Regions from separate parts of the Anoxybacillus sp. MB8 genome, predicted to be linked through region 4. Evidence: predicted binding sites of a transcription regulator. Region 4 holds the regulator's gene; each other region holds the start of a gene.

Region 1 (3,856 bases), on a different contig from region 4:
TCCCATGACATCTTCCGTGTTACGCATAAATATCGATTGCATATCGATCACCTGTGGAGCGACATTTTGTTGCAGTACATCATCCCCCACCACACACGCGCAACCTACTCCATCAGCAAATAATGATGTGCCAATAAGATTACTCTTTGATACATCATCCATTTGAAACGTTAGACTGCAAAGTTCCACAGCAAGAACAAGCACTTTCGCTTTCGGATATGCGCGACAGTAGTCTACCGCCCGAGCAATGCCAGCTGCTCCACCTGCACATCCGAGCCCCCATATCGGAATGCGTTTCATGTGTACAGAAAAAGGAAGTTCATTCATTATTCTTGCCTCAATGCTCGGTGTAGCAATTCCCGTCGTTGAAATAAAAAACATCGCTTCAATGTCTTCAAGAGCAATATTTGCACGTTGTAAACAGCGCACAACCGCCTCTTTTCCATATCGAACAGCATGCTCAATATACAGCGCATTTTTCTCAGCAAACGAATGAGTTTGCATATACCAATCTAATGGTTGTACAAACGATCTTGACTGAATATGATCATGTTCAAAAATAGATAATAACCGATCAATATGTTCATAACGGTGTTGAAACATACGTTTTATGGCAACCATCACCTCGTTTTGTGAAACGCGGTAAGGAAGTTTAGCTAATTCAACTGCAACAATACTCGGCATCTATGTTCCTCCTTTCAGTAAAGATAATGTTTTTCCAATAAAGAAATTTTATACATGATAAATAGAAAAGCTTTCCTCTCAGCAATAGAAGGAAAGCTTTCGACGTTTTGAAAGGAGGTATGTTGTTGTGCACTTTCATTATAACGCAATTTGTTATTTCGTCACTATGTTTTTTATATATTCGTATCTATGTTTAGCGAAAAATGATGTCATCAAAGTGAAAAATTTGTTATGATGAAGAAAAAAGGGGGTCTTTTTTATGGCTTTAGGTGAGAAAATTACAACGATTTTAAATGGAACGATCGAATCGATTCGGTCTGTTATCCCACTACCAATGACAATTGATAAACCTTCATTGTTTGTCCAACCTTTTACACAAACATCTATTAGTGTATTGATCGGAATGACTGGAGACTTACGTGGGCGTCTAATCATTGAAGGACATGAAACGATGTTTGGAAAAATCGGAGAAACGATGTTCGGTATGCCGTTAGAAGGTGAAATGCTTGAATCATTTACTGGTGAACTTGGGAATATGATCGCAGGAAACTTGGCCACAGTCGTATCACAAAAAGGCATTACCATTGATATTACTCCTCCGACTGTTCTTGTTGGTCAAACAAAAATTTACGGTTTTGACAAAGCTTTTCGCGTACCGATCCACTTTGAAAGCAATGGGGAATTACAACTGATTTTAACAATTGATAATGAATAAATGAGAAGCTTGCGCTTGTAAGCTTCTTTTTTTATGCCATAGCCATCTTTTTCTAAATATTTCACACTTTTTTCACAACCTCACAAAATGCGTGTGACAAAAGTCACAGATACCCCTTATTTTTACGGTTATGATGATGGTAAAGTAACGAATGAACAATTTGTGAAACATCTGAAGAAAGCGTTTCATTTCACAAATTGTTTTGTATGATGTAAGTGTATACATTTCTATTTAAGGCTTATTTAGGAAGGAGGGGTGGAAATGAAAACTCAATTAAACACAAACACACCGAAAACAAAAGTGGAGAAAGAACCCGCATTAAAAGGAACACTTGCTTCTGTTTTGTTTTTAGGGTTTTTCCTCATTTTCACGTGGGTAAGCGTATATTTCTTGTTTTTAAATCGCTTATAGAGAGAAAGGAGACGAGACGTTATGCACATGCATAAGTATGAAAAAATTTGGCTGTTTTTCGGCATCGGTTCGTTATTCGTATTTTTAGCCGTCTTAGGAGTCGGTGCATTTGCGCAAGGAACGCAACCACCAAGCTGTTTAACAACGATCGATCCGGAAAAAGTCGATCAAACACCACCATTTGATAAACCAGGCCTTGTTAAAACGGGAGATAATGAATATCAATTGAACATCGTTGCTTCTGCATTTGCGTATACACCAAACCAAGTCGAAATTCCAAAAGGAGCAAAAGTAACGATCAATGTCGCAACGAAAGATGTGATCCACGGGTTTGAAATGGCTGGCACGAACGTAAACATGATGGTTGAACCTGGATACGTCAGTAGCTACACACAAACATTCGATAAAGTTGGCGAGTATGTCATTTTATGTAACGAATATTGCGGTGCCGGTCACCACTTAATGACGGCGAAAGTGAAGGTGGTTGAACAATGATGAACGGAACATGGAAAGTTGATGCACGTGATGGCAAATTAGCCATGGCCCATATTTATGTCGCTTTCGTTGCACTTGCGTTAGGAGGACTTGCTGGTCTATTACAAGTGCTTGTGCGCTCTGGAAAATTTGAATTGCCGGCAGGCATTAGCTATTATACGATTTTAACAACGCATGGCGTATTGCTTGGACTCGTTTTAACTACATTTTTCATTATCGGTTTCCAATTTGCTGCTGTAAGTCGTACTGCCGGAACGCTTTCTGACCGCGTGCGGTTTTGGGGTTGGATCGGTTTTTGGCTCATGACAATCGGTACAGCGATTACTGCCTTTTACATTTTAATCGGTGAAGCTTCTGTTTTATATACATTTTATGCCCCGCTACAAGCACATGCAGGCTTTTATATCGGTTTAACGCTTGTTGTTGTCGGTAGTTGGATCAGTGGGTTTGCCATGTTCGCTCATTATGCAAAATGGAAAAAAGCTCATCCTGGTCAAGTCAGTCCGTTGCTTACATTTATGTCTGTTGTCAACATGGTATTATGGCTCGTTTGTTCGCTCGGTGTAGCAGCGACTGTATTATTCCAGCTCATTCCTTGGTCATTAGGTTATGTCGATCGGATTAACGTGCTCGTAAGCCGAACATTGTTCTGGTATTTCGGTCACCCGCTCGTATATTTCTGGTTATTACCGGCATATATGATTTGGTATGCGATTATTCCAAAAATTATTGGCGGAAAAATGTTTTCAGACTCTCTTGCTCGTATGTCATTCATCTTATTCTTAATTTTCTCGATTCCTGTCGGATTCCACCATCAACTTGTGGAACCTGGAATTGATCCAGCTTGGAAATACTTACAAGTTGTCTTAACGTTTATGGTCGTTATCCCATCATTAATGACTGCGTTCTCAATGTTCGCAACGTTTGAAATGTACGGTCGCTCAAAAGGAGCAACAGGATTATTCGGATGGTTACGAAAGCTTCCTTGGGGTGATGCTCGTTTCTTTGCGCCATTTGTCGGTATGTTGTTCTTTATCCCTGCTGGTGCTGGTGGTCTTGTCAACGCATCACACCAATTAAACCAAGTCGTTCATAATACGATTTGGGTAACTGGTCACTTCCACTTAACATTAGCGACAACAGTCGTATTGACATTCTTTGGGGGAGCTTATTGGCTTATCCCGCACTTAACAGGACGTGTCATGACAAAAGCAATGAATCGTCTAGCGATTATTCAAACGATCGTTTGGTCCATCGGTATGATTTTCATGTCTAGTGCGATGCATTTTGCAGGGTTACTTGGTGCCCCACGCCGTTCAGCATTTTCAACATACGGCGATGCGCCACAAGCACTAGAATGGATTCCTTATCAAATCGCTCAAGCGGTTGGTGGAACGATTTTATTCATCGGCATTATTCTCGTGCTCATTATCGTAACAAACTTAGCATTTTTCGCTCCAAAAGGTGAAACAGAGTTCCCTGTTGCAGAAGTAGCTGAGCAGGCTGAACGTACACCGCTTGTGTTCGAAAACTGGACATTGTGGATCGGTA
Region 2 (3,856 bases), on a different contig from region 4:
TTTCACTTCTGCATTTTTTCTAGCATAATAATACCAGTTTAATGCAAGCGATACAACATAAAATGCGATAAAGAAGTAAAATGCTGTAATTGGTGTCCCTGTATTTTGAGCTGCCCAGCCGAATAGTTTCGGAATGAAGAATGAGCCATATGCGGCAAATGCTGCTGTAAAACCAAGAACAGGTGCCGCTTCTTTCGGCGGGAAGATAATCGGAATCATTTGGAATGTCGATCCTGATCCCATCCCTGCAGCAATAAATAAAATTAAGAAAGATACGATAAATCCGATAAAGTGTTTTTCCGTTGTAAAATACATGACTGCCGCAGCACCAAGACCCATGACGATTAAAACGTAGTTCGTGATACGCGCTCCACCTAACTTATCGGACAACCATCCCCCAACCGGACGGAATGCCGCTGCCAAAAACGCTCCTAAAAAGGCAAGCGATACGTGTTCTGGGAATTGTGATTTTAATAAAAGTGGAAACGCTGCCGCATATCCGATAAATGAGCCGAATGTCGCAACATATAACCATGTCATAATCCATGTATGTTTTCGTTTCACGATTACAAATTGTTCAGACACTGATTGTTTAGTGTTTGGTAAGTTATCCATACCGAAATACGCCAAAATAGTAAAGAACAAAATGGGAATAACCCAAATAAATGCCGCATTTTGTAACCAAACTTTTGAACCGTCTGCGAGTACTTGTGGTTCGCCACCAAGTGCTCCAAATACACCAATTGTTATAATAAGTGGTGTAACGAACTGAACGACAGATACACCCATATTCCCGAAACCAACATTAATACCAAGTGCTGTTCCTTTTTCTTTTTTCGGGAAGAAAAAGCTAATGTTAGCTGCTGAAGACGAAAGGTTTCCGCCACCAAGTCCACAGAGAGTTGCTAATAGTAACATGACCCAATACGGTGTATCTGGATTTTGTACCGCTAACCCAACACCAATAGCTGGGATGAGCAATATCCCTGTCGAGAAAATTGTCCAGTTTCTTCCTCCAAATTTTCCAATAGCAAATGTGTAAACGAAGCGTAGTGTTGCTCCAACAAGTCCTGGAACAGCAGCTAACGTAAACAATTGACTTTGTGTAAATTGAAAGCCAATGTCATTTAGTCTTGCTGCAACAATGGACCAAATTTGCCAAACGATAAATGCCAACATTAACGTTGGAACAGAGATCCAAAGATTTCGACGAGCATGTTTTTTCCCTTCTTTTTCCCAAAACACAGGATCTTCTGGGTTCCAATATGAACCGATGCGGCTTTTCCGTTCAACATGATCTGAAGCCGTTTTCAATGTTTGACTCATAATGATCGTCTCTCCTTTTTTGAAGTATGATTGTAAAAATAATTGCTGTACTTTTATCATAAAGAAAGAGTGTCAATAAGAATGTGATACGTATCACATATTTTCAAACGTTCATACAATGTTAAAAAATAATGTTTAAGCGATTGTTTTTCGCAATCGTCTCATGATAAACATTGCAACAAACATAGTTGCTGCTACCCACCAAAAGCCATATGAATACGAATTCGTCCATTGTTTAAACATACCTAAAATATTCGGTAAAAAGAAGCCTCCTAAACCGCCAGCAGCTCCAACGAAACCTGTTAATAGTCCAACCTCTTTAGGAAATATAGTTGGAATAACTTGAAATAGTGCACCATTTGCTGTACCGAAAAAAATAAGTGTAATAAATAAAAGAGTTAACGCAACATAAACAGGCGGGAGCATACCAACAACGGCTAACGTCACAGTAGCGCCTGTAAATAACCAAACGAGCAATTTCATTCCACCATATTTATCAGCTAAATAGCCACCAATTGGCCGAACAAAGCTTCCCGCAAATACGACAAGCGTCACAAAATCTCCTGCCGTCACTTTATCTACTCCGTATTGATCGAAAAAGAATAGTGTTAAATAGCTCGTCATTCCGACAAATCCACCAAAAGATAAGCTATAAAAAAAGCTAAACAACCACGTTTCCTTCATTTTCATCACGCGCGTATATTCCGATATTTTTGCTGGTTTTACCGCAGTCGGACATTCTTTTGCGAAGATGATAAATACAATAAAAGCAACAAAGAGAGGAATGAGCGCTAATCCAAATACACTATTCCAGCCATACGCTTCTGCAATGCGCGGGCCAAACAACATCGCCAAAACTGTTCCGCTATTTCCCGCACCTGCAATTCCCATCGCCAACCCTTGATGTTCTTTCGGGTACCAACGGCTTGCCAAAGGAAGAGCGACGGCAAAACTAGCCCCTGCAACGCCTAATAACAATCCAAGCGCATAAATTTGTGTCAATGTATCAGCAACAAGCCAACCCCATAAAAGAGGGATAGATGTCAAAGCCATTCCGATCATTCCCATTTTCTTACCACCGAATCGGTCTGCTAGTAGTCCCATTGGAATACGAAGCAATGCCCCTCCTAATACCGGGATCGCTACCATCATTCCTTTTTGTGCAGGTGTCAAGCCTAAGTCTTCCACAATAAACGTCCCTGTTGCCCCAAGAATTACCCAGATCATAAAACTAATATCAAAGTACAAAAAAGATGCGAGAAGTGTTAGTAAATGCCCCACTCGGAGAAACTGTTTGAATCGCTCCATTTCGATTTCCCCCTTCGTTTTATCATTTGACAATTTTATCGTAAAAAAATTTATCAATTGCTACTGTTATATTGTTCACAATTTTTGTTATGTTCACAAAACTTTCATACGTTCTTTCTTTTCACTTGCAACATGATGTAAATCACAATAAGATGAAAAAGAGGGGATGCCGGGTCCCCTCTTTACCTTACTTTTTTGCTGGAGGAGGCGGAGTTTGACCTGGAAAACTGTCTGTAATGGCATGATCTTTTTTCTTAAATGGATCCGCTTCATTATAGACAGCTTCCATCCGCTCCTCAATTTCTTTTTTCAGCTTATCTACGTCAATTCCTTTTTTCATTAACTCTTCTGTCGCAATTAAAATGGCTTGATTAGATTCATCAATGGACTTGCTCAACGTCGCCATCGTTCCTTGTGGATTATGGAATCCTGTTGAGTTTTCTGCAGCGACGATATCCCAATACCATTGACCTTTTCTTATATGTTCTTGGGCTGCTTTAATTTTTGATTCGTCTACTTTTGCTGTAATCATTTTATTCACATAATAATGCGCAAACACTGATACTTCTTCCGCTTTATGGAGCATTTCCATATGCGTCGTTTGAATTTCTTCTACACGCGTCTTTATCCATTCTTTTGATTTATCCGCGTGACATGTTAAACAAGATTGTTCAATCGTTTTTAATGGCGATGTCCAGTAATGGGACGTAATTTTCTTTTTGCCGTCTACCCGTTCATACGGCATATGGCAATCTGCACAAGACACCCCTGCTTTTCCGTGAGGTCCTTCAATCCATGTCTCAAACTCTGGATGTTGTGCTTTTAACATCGGTGTTCCTGACACGTTATGAATCCAGTCTTTTTCAAATCCTTGCTGTTTACCAATCTCCTCATAATACGCATACATTTCTTCAGGTTTAAATCCTTTTGCCCATGGGAATGTTACTTTTGATTTCGATGGCTCAAAATAGTACTCTACATGGCATTGCGCACATACATATGAGCGCATTTCGTTTTTCGTTGCTTTCGTGACATCGACACCACGAGTTTTCATTGCTTCAATAAAACTTGGACGTGTAATTCGTAAATCCATCGTTTGTGGGTCGTGGCAATCGGAACAACCAATTGGGGAATGTCCCATGGCCTCTGCCTTCGGCCAAATGACTTGATTAAAGTTTGCCCCCCAATAATTATCGCCCATTTCTTCAATTAATTTTGGTAC
Region 3 (3,856 bases), on a different contig from region 4:
TGTTTGAAGCATGACTCGTCACACTTCCATGGAACGGGCATTTGTTTTCCATTCTTTTATTCTCCTTTCCTACGTATAAATGAAATATGATGCTGTTCACTTGTTGAGGTTGATAATAATGATTACATTAGAATTATACTAAATTAATATTTAATAGTAAAGTAAAAATGATATTTTTATTTAAAAATTATAAAAACCCCCCATTTTATTCTGTTTACAGAATAAAATGGGGGATCTATACGTTCACATCCGCATTTCCGTTCATCGTTTCACTCCAATCTTTAATGTTGCAACATATGTTTCACTTGTTCAGTTGTTAAGTTGCGAATAAATTCGATTAAGTCAATCGCCTCGATTCCGAATTCATTACATTTTTCAACGTATCTTTGGTAAGCTTTTGTGTACATATCCATAAACAAAACTCCTTTCACACGTTGCTTTTGTTAGTTATATTGTATTATAACAGAAATAAAAAATCAACAACTGTTATATAATTATTTTAAAAAATGATATGATTTTTATGTACATGTAGTAGAAACGGAAGGTTTGTAGTACAATAGAGTAGGCAAATGGAAGGGATTATACATATTTTACCGTTTTAGAAAGGATGAACATACATGCATATAATCGAGTTAATGAAAGCGCTTATTTTAGGGCTAGTCGAAGGGGTGACAGAGTTTGCGCCTGTTTCATCGACAGGTCATATGATTATCGTTGATGATATGTGGCTAAAGTCAAGCGACTTTTTAGGAAAGTATGGGGCAAATACGTTTAAAGTCGTCATTCAGCTCGGTTCCGTTTTAGCTGCTGTTGTAGTGTTTAAAGATAAATTTTTCGAATTGCTTTATTTACGAAAAAGCGAAGTGAGAAAAGGACCGCGGTTGACACTTATGCACATTTTTATCGGTCTTTTACCTGCTGGTGTGTTGGGTGTTTTATTTGAAGACTATATTGATGAACATTTGTTTTCGACGGAAACGGTGCTCATTGGGCTCATGCTTGGAGCGTTGTTGATGATCGCAGCAGACCGTTTCGGAAAACGAACGAAAGTAGCGCAAACAGTAGATGATATAACGTATAAGCAAGCTTTCATTGTCGGTCTCGTCCAATGCTTATCCCTTTGGCCAGGGTTTTCTCGTTCGGGGTCGACCATTTCAGGTGGCGTACTTGTCGGAATGAGTCATCGCGCTGCCGCTGATTTTACATTTATTATGGCTGTGCCAATTATGGCTGGAGCAAGCGCCATTTCGTTGTTAAAAAACTGGCAGTACATTACGATGGATGCTTTACCATTTTTCATTGTCGGTTTTATTAGTGCTTTTGTTTTTGCATTGTTAGCCATTCGCTTTTTCTTGCGTTTAATTAACCGCGTTCGCCTTGTGCCATTTGCCATTTATCGCATCGTGCTCGCGGCAGTTATTTATATTGTTTATTTTGCGTAATCTCCACGATTTTTGTGGAGATTTTTTTGTTTAAAAAGTCGTCAAAAACGCACGAACGCATGATGAAAAAATAAGTCTATAATGAATGTGAAAAATAACACGAAAAGCTGGTGATGACATATGCATGAACATGCGCGTGCGGTAGATTATAACGAAAATCCGTTTATCGTCATTTGGGAAGTGACAAGAGCTTGCCAGTTAAAATGTGTACATTGTCGTGCCGATGCCCAACCTGTCCCAGATCCGTGTGAGTTAACGCACGAAGAAGGGCTTCATCTTATCGACGACATATATGAGATGAACAATCCGATGCTTGTGTTTACAGGTGGCGACTGTATGATGCGCGAAGATTTGTTTGATCTTGCATCGTATGCGATGAAAAAAGGGATGCGCGTTTCGATTACACCGAGTGCGACACCAAATGTGACGAAAGAAAAAATGAAAAAGGCAAAAGAGATTGGACTGTCGCGCTGGGCATTTAGTTTAGACGGACCGACCGCTGACATTCACGACCGATTTCGCGGTACACCGGGTTCGTTTGATTTAACGATCGAAAACATTCGTTATTTAAATGAGCTACATATGCCATTACAAATTAATACAGTCATTTCGCGCTATAACTACGATCATTTAGAACAAATGGCGAAATTAGTTGCAGAGTTAAAGGCAGTAATGTGGTATATTTTTTTACTCGTTCCGACCGGCCGTGGACAAATGGGCGATTGCATTAGCCCGGAGGAACATGAACAAGTGTTCCGTTGGTTGTATGAGTTAAGTAAAACGGCACCGTATGATATAAAAACGACAGCAGCACAACATTATCGTCGTGTTGTCATTCAACAAAAAATGCGCGAAAAACGAATTGAAGCAGGGGATATTCGTTATGAGCATGCGATTACGACCGATCATGCTTCAATGATTGACGGCTTAAAACGGGCGCCAAAAGGCGTCAATGACGGCAACGGTTTCGTTTTCGTTTCACATACAGGAGATGTCATGCCAAGCGGCTTGCTTCCAATCGTATGCGGCAACGTACGCGAGCAACCGTTATCGTATATTTATCGTGAATCGGAAGTGATGAAACAGTTGCGCCAACCAGACTTATATAAAGGAAAATGCGGCATTTGTGAGTTTCGCTACGTTTGTGGCGGATCCCGCGCTCGCGCCTATGCAGTCACAGGTGATTATATGGAAAGTGAACCGTTTTGTATATACGTTCCTTTAGGGATGAGAAAAGAAAAAACCCGAACGGTGTTCGCTTAATGCGGACGCTGTTCGGGTTTTTTATGTTGCTTCGTTTTTCGAAACAGGTGAAGGCATGTGTTAAATATCCATAAACTGATAAGTGAGAACAAAACGGCTACTTCAATTGGTTCCATTACTTGAAAAGGATTGAAAATGTCAAACCAAGCTTGATGAATGCTCATTCCTAGCAATAAATTCATGCTAATCGCTATACCGCCTAACAACATAGAAATAGCGATACAAACCACGATAGTTTTCATCACTTCATCCCCATGGCTGCACTTTTTATTTAGCATCTGACCATTTTTTACGTTTATTCCTTTTGCATAATATATGCATTATATGCTTATTCTAACCATCAAGGAGACAATGGATGGAGGAGGAAAGATGTGGACACGATCGAAGGGTAAGAAAGAAAAGGATACGCATGCATATGGGGGATTAGCACCAAACGGCATATACGGAACGATTGATCAAGATTTACATACAAACATAGAAAAAGTTCGAGATATTACTGGAAATAGTGCAGATATCATCATCCGCCGTTTTTTACTTGGAAAGGATGATAATTTTCCTGCTGCACTTTGTTTTGTAAGCGGAATGGTTGATGAACATATCGTTCAGCAATTATTGCTTGAAATAAGTGTACAATTATCACTTCCTTCAAGTAGTTGCGGTCTAGACTATATTGAACAAAAAATAGCTACAACTAATACAGCACGGCGCATTCAGCAATGGCACGACATATTTTCCTCGCTTATGTCTGGGGAAGTCATTTTATTTATTGATGGGATGCTAGAGGCAATTGGTGTATCAGTAAAAGGTGGTGAGTATCGTGCGATTACAGAGCCGAGTACACAACTATCTATTCGAGGGCCACGTGAGGGTTTTACAGAATCGTTAGCAACAAATGTTGCTATGGTTCGACGACGAATTCAAAATCCACATGTGTGGGTAGAAGCCATTACACTAGGTGAAGTGACACAAACAAATGTCCGTATCATGTATATTAAAGGAATTGCAAATGACAAAATTGTTGAAGAAGTGCGTAGTCGATTGCGACGCATTTGTATAGATGGCGTTCTTGAATCTGGATATATTGAACAACTGATTGAAGATGAATCATTTACAACGTTTCCAACTGTTTATCATACGGAAAGACCAGATAG
Region 4 (3,856 bases):
ATTTCTAGCTGCTCTATTTTTCGTTTTCGTTGTCTCTCTAATTTTTTTCGTTCTTTTTCTTCTTCATATGAGCGTTTTAGTGACGATGATTCGTCCGTTGTCGTCTCTTGAGCGATTTGTCCAAGTTCGAGTAGCTCTGCTTTTTTCGCCACGTAATAATCGTAGTCCCCTAAATATTCAATGAGACCGTCTGTGGATAACTCGTATATTTTTGTTGCGATTTTGTTAATAAAATAACGGTCGTGAGAAACGAAGATAATTGTTCCTGGGTATTCAATAAGCGCTTGTTCTAGCACTTCTTTGCTGTCTAAATCTAAATGGTTTGTCGGTTCGTCTAACACTAATACGTTGGCTTTTTTCATCATTAGTTTGGCGAGAGCGAGCCGGGCTTTTTCACCGCCACTTAATGTTTGCACTGGCTTCAATACATCGTCACCAGAAAATAAAAAGTTTCCGAGAATCGTACGAATTTCTTTTTCCGTCTTTAATCGATCTTCATCCCATAGTTCATCGATGACACGTTTGTTCGATGTTAATTGAGCTTGTTCTTGATCGTAATACCCAATTTGTACATTTGTTCCGTAGCGTAGTTCCCCATGTTTTACAGGGAGTTGCTTAATGATCGTTTTTAAAAGAGTCGATTTTCCAATTCCATTTGGCCCAATAAGTGCGATGCTATCACCGCGAGTGACACGAAATGAGAGGTTTGTTGCGATGATTTGATCATAACCAATGGCTAAATTGGTAGCTGTTAATACGTCATTTCCGCTTGGGCGTTCAATTTCGAAGCGAAACGATGCCGATTTTTCATCACCGAGCGGCTTTTCAATGATATTCATTTTTTCTAGTTGTTTTCTTCTGCTTTGAGCTCGCTTTGTTGTCGATGCACGGGCAATATTTCGTTGAATAAAATCTTTTAATTTTGAAATTTCTTCTTGTTGTTTTTCGTACAGTTTCAATTGTTGTTCAAATTGTTCCGCCCGTTGTTGTAAATAACTTGTATAGTTTCCAACGTATTTTTTTATTTTTGTGCGTGATAATTCATACACTTGTGTCACGATTTGGTCAAGAAAATAGCGATCGTGTGAGACGATAAGAATGGCCCCATCATAATTTTTTAAATATTGTTCAAGCCATTGCAATGTTTCCATATCTAAATGATTTGTTGGTTCGTCTAAAATCAACAAATCTGGTTTAGCTAGAAGCAGTTTGCCGAGCGCTAGCCGCGTTCGCTGTCCACCGCTTAACGTGGATACTTTTGTTGTGTAGTCATACTGAGAAAAGCGGAGGCCATGAAGCACAGAACGAATATCGGCTTCATATTGATAGCCACCTTTTTCTTTAAATTCCATTTGTAAACGGTCGTAATGCTCAAGTAAGCGCTCATAGTCGGCACCGTGCAAGCTCATTTGTTGTTCTAGGTCACGCAATTGTTTTTCCATTTGTTGAAGCGGGGCAAACACATCGAGCATTTCTTCCCAAATGGAGCGATGGGCGTGCAAACCAGTATATTGATCTAAGTAGCCAATTGTTACGTGTTTCGGTTTAATCACTTCCCCTGTGTCATATGACAATTGGCCGGCAATGATTTTTAATAATGTCGATTTTCCTGCACCATTTCTTCCAACTAACGCGATACGGTCTTTTTCTTGTATTTCAAGCTTAATGTCTGATAAAACTTGTTCCGCCCCATATGATTTGGATAGTTGATTTACTTGTAAAATGATCATCATTTTTCACCTCAATCTTCTTTTGATAGTGTAACGTACTTTCTTGATGTTCGGCAACACTAGTGTACGAATAACAAATTTGACAAAAATAATAATAAAGGGTACAAAGGAAAGACAGAATGAAAAAAATAGTGTATAGTTTAAAAGTGGGGAGAACTTTTCAGACGTATAGGAGAGAAAAATGAAAGCGCTAACTATTTGTGAAAGGAAATGTGGGGGATTGACTCGTGAATAATGAACAACCAAAAATTCCGCAGGCGACCGCAAAGCGACTACCGTTGTATTATCGTTTTTTGAAAAACTTGCATGCATCAGGAAAGCAGCGTGTATCTTCAGCGGAGTTAAGTGAAGCCGTAAAAGTCGATTCAGCAACGATTCGCCGTGATTTTTCATACTTTGGTGCGCTTGGAAAAAAAGGATACGGTTATAATGTAAATTATTTGCTGTCGTTTTTCAGAAAAACGTTGGATCAAGATGAAACGACAGAAGTAGCGTTGTTCGGTGTCGGTAATTTAGGTACGGCATTTTTAAATTACAATTTTAGCAAAAACAATAATACGAAAATTGTGATGGCATTCGATGTAGATCCAGATAAAGTAGGAACGGAAGTCGGAGGAGTGCCTGTTTATCATTTAGATGAATTGGAAGAAAAACTAGGTGGGATTACGGTAGCCATTTTAACCGTTCCAGCCCAAGTTGCCCAACCGATTACCGATCGGCTTGTCCAAAAAGGCATTAAAGGGATTTTAAACTTCACGCCTGCTCGTCTGCATGTACCTGAACACATTCGTGTTCATCATATTGATTTAGCGGTCGAATTGCAGTCACTTGTTTACTTTTTAAAACATTACGGAAATGAGTAAACCTCCCATTTACGAGCGGGAGGTTTTTTTCAATAAAGAACGAATAGCGGTGCCAAAATCTAATGTAGCAATAAGAATAAATAGCATCGTTGTGACGTCCCAAATGCCATCGTCAGCACTATCAACAGCAAAATAAGTGAATAAAATGCCCATCAAAAAGTAAAACAACGGCTCAGACTTCATGAAAACAGCCTCCAAATCACGAATTGCATTTGTTCTGCTTCTTTCATTATCTTTTCAATTTCTTCAGCAAATAACGTTTGAATAGCAACGACAAATGTATTCATCAGTACATGTGCTGCAATAGGGACGAGAATACGCTTTGTTTTCACATATAAGAAAGCAAATACAAATCCCATCGTTGCATAAAGAAGCAAATGTTCAAACTCTAAATGAACGACAGCAAATAAAAGGGAACTGACAGTTGCTGATAAGAAAAAGTTATATTTTTGATACAGCGTTCCAAAAATAATTTTTCGAAAAATGATTTCTTCTAAAATCGGTCCGACGATCGAAGTGACGAGCATAAGCGCTGGTGTTAGCTTCACCATCTCAACAATGCGTCTCGTATTTTCGGACCCCATCTCGACGCCAAATACGTGCATCTCAATATTTGCTGCGATGCCTTGAGCGAAAAGGGCAAGAAAGAACCCGCCAATTCCCCAAAAAATTGACGTTCCGATAGATGCTTGATGGCGATCGTACGAATATTTCATATCTTCTCTCATGAAATAAAGAACGAAAAGAAAAGCGATCGAGAAGCTAATGACAGCCCAATAACCTGAGGCAATGGATAGAGCGACTTCTTTATTTGATGCGTCAACAAATCCGCTATGTGCAAGCAAAGGAACGCCAATTAAACTAGATAACTGCATGGCGATGTATGTAATAATGACATACCAATATTGCTTTTTCACGTGTTCAACCCCTTTTGACAAAATGAGTACTTTTTCATTTTACCATATTTTTTGTATGAATTTCGAAAGGAAAGACATAATGAAAAAGGGAAAGATTTAGTGAAAAATTTTTAACTTCCTACTTGAAAAATTGAAAAAAGTTCATTAATATAATAAGTGTGTTAGCACTCAATGATGATGAGTGCTAATAACGGAACGAAAATCTAATTAAGGAGGTCGTTTGCCGTGTTGAAGCCACTAGGTGATCGTATTGTCATTGAATTAATTCAAACTGAAGAAAAAACAGCGAGCGGAATTGTTTTACCAGACACAGCGAAAGAAAAACCACAAGAAGGAAAAGTTGTTG

What was found. Region 4 encodes Rex, which represses fermentation and respiration genes when NADH is low (regulators of the CRP and FNR family bind a similar motif). Its sites were predicted from a motif close to TTGTGAAATATTTCACAA; they were not measured.
Region 1: EKC99_RS10350 (cytochrome c oxidase subunit 2A) is a predicted target of Rex. The motif match lies at 1,449-1,466, and genes of this name have one in related genera.
Region 2: EKC99_RS00535 (nitrate/nitrite transporter) is a predicted target of Rex. The motif match lies at 2,698-2,715, and genes of this name have one in related genera.
Region 3: EKC99_RS09770 (TIGR04053 family radical SAM/SPASM domain-containing protein) is a predicted target of Rex. The motif match lies at 1,528-1,545, and genes of this name have one in related genera.

The regions. Positions count from the first base shown of each region.
Region 1 is NZ_RXXX01000028.1:14,585-18,440, reverse strand. It holds gene EKC99_RS10360 (type III polyketide synthase) at 1-684, opposite strand, end outside; gene EKC99_RS10355 (chemotaxis protein CheX) at 944-1,399, shown strand; gene EKC99_RS10350 (cytochrome c oxidase subunit 2A) at 1,661-1,810, shown strand; gene EKC99_RS10345 (cytochrome c oxidase subunit II) at 1,832-2,305, shown strand; gene EKC99_RS10340 (b(o/a)3-type cytochrome-c oxidase subunit 1) at 2,302-3,856, shown strand, end outside.
Region 2 is NZ_RXXX01000001.1:86,777-90,632, forward strand. It holds gene EKC99_RS00530 (NarK family nitrate/nitrite MFS transporter) at 1-1,326, opposite strand, end outside; gene EKC99_RS00535 (nitrate/nitrite transporter) at 1,462-2,634, opposite strand; gene EKC99_RS00540 (ammonia-forming cytochrome c nitrite reductase subunit c552) at 2,822-3,856, opposite strand, start outside.
Region 3 is NZ_RXXX01000025.1:15,427-19,282, forward strand. It holds gene katG (catalase/peroxidase HPI) at 1-52, opposite strand, end outside; gene EKC99_RS15975 (hypothetical protein) at 282-413, opposite strand; gene EKC99_RS09765 (undecaprenyl-diphosphate phosphatase) at 618-1,442, shown strand; gene EKC99_RS09770 (TIGR04053 family radical SAM/SPASM domain-containing protein) at 1,563-2,705, shown strand; gene EKC99_RS09775 (YczF family membrane protein) at 2,702-2,947, opposite strand; gene EKC99_RS09780 (spore germination protein) at 3,021-3,856, shown strand, end outside.
Region 4 is NZ_RXXX01000059.1:381-4,236, forward strand. It holds gene EKC99_RS14165 (ABC-F family ATP-binding cassette domain-containing protein) at 1-1,730, opposite strand, end outside; gene EKC99_RS14170 (redox-sensing transcriptional repressor Rex) at 1,958-2,593, shown strand; gene EKC99_RS14175 (YdiK family protein) at 2,603-2,776, opposite strand; gene EKC99_RS14180 (CPBP family intramembrane glutamic endopeptidase) at 2,773-3,510, opposite strand; gene groES (co-chaperone GroES) at 3,736-3,856, shown strand, end outside.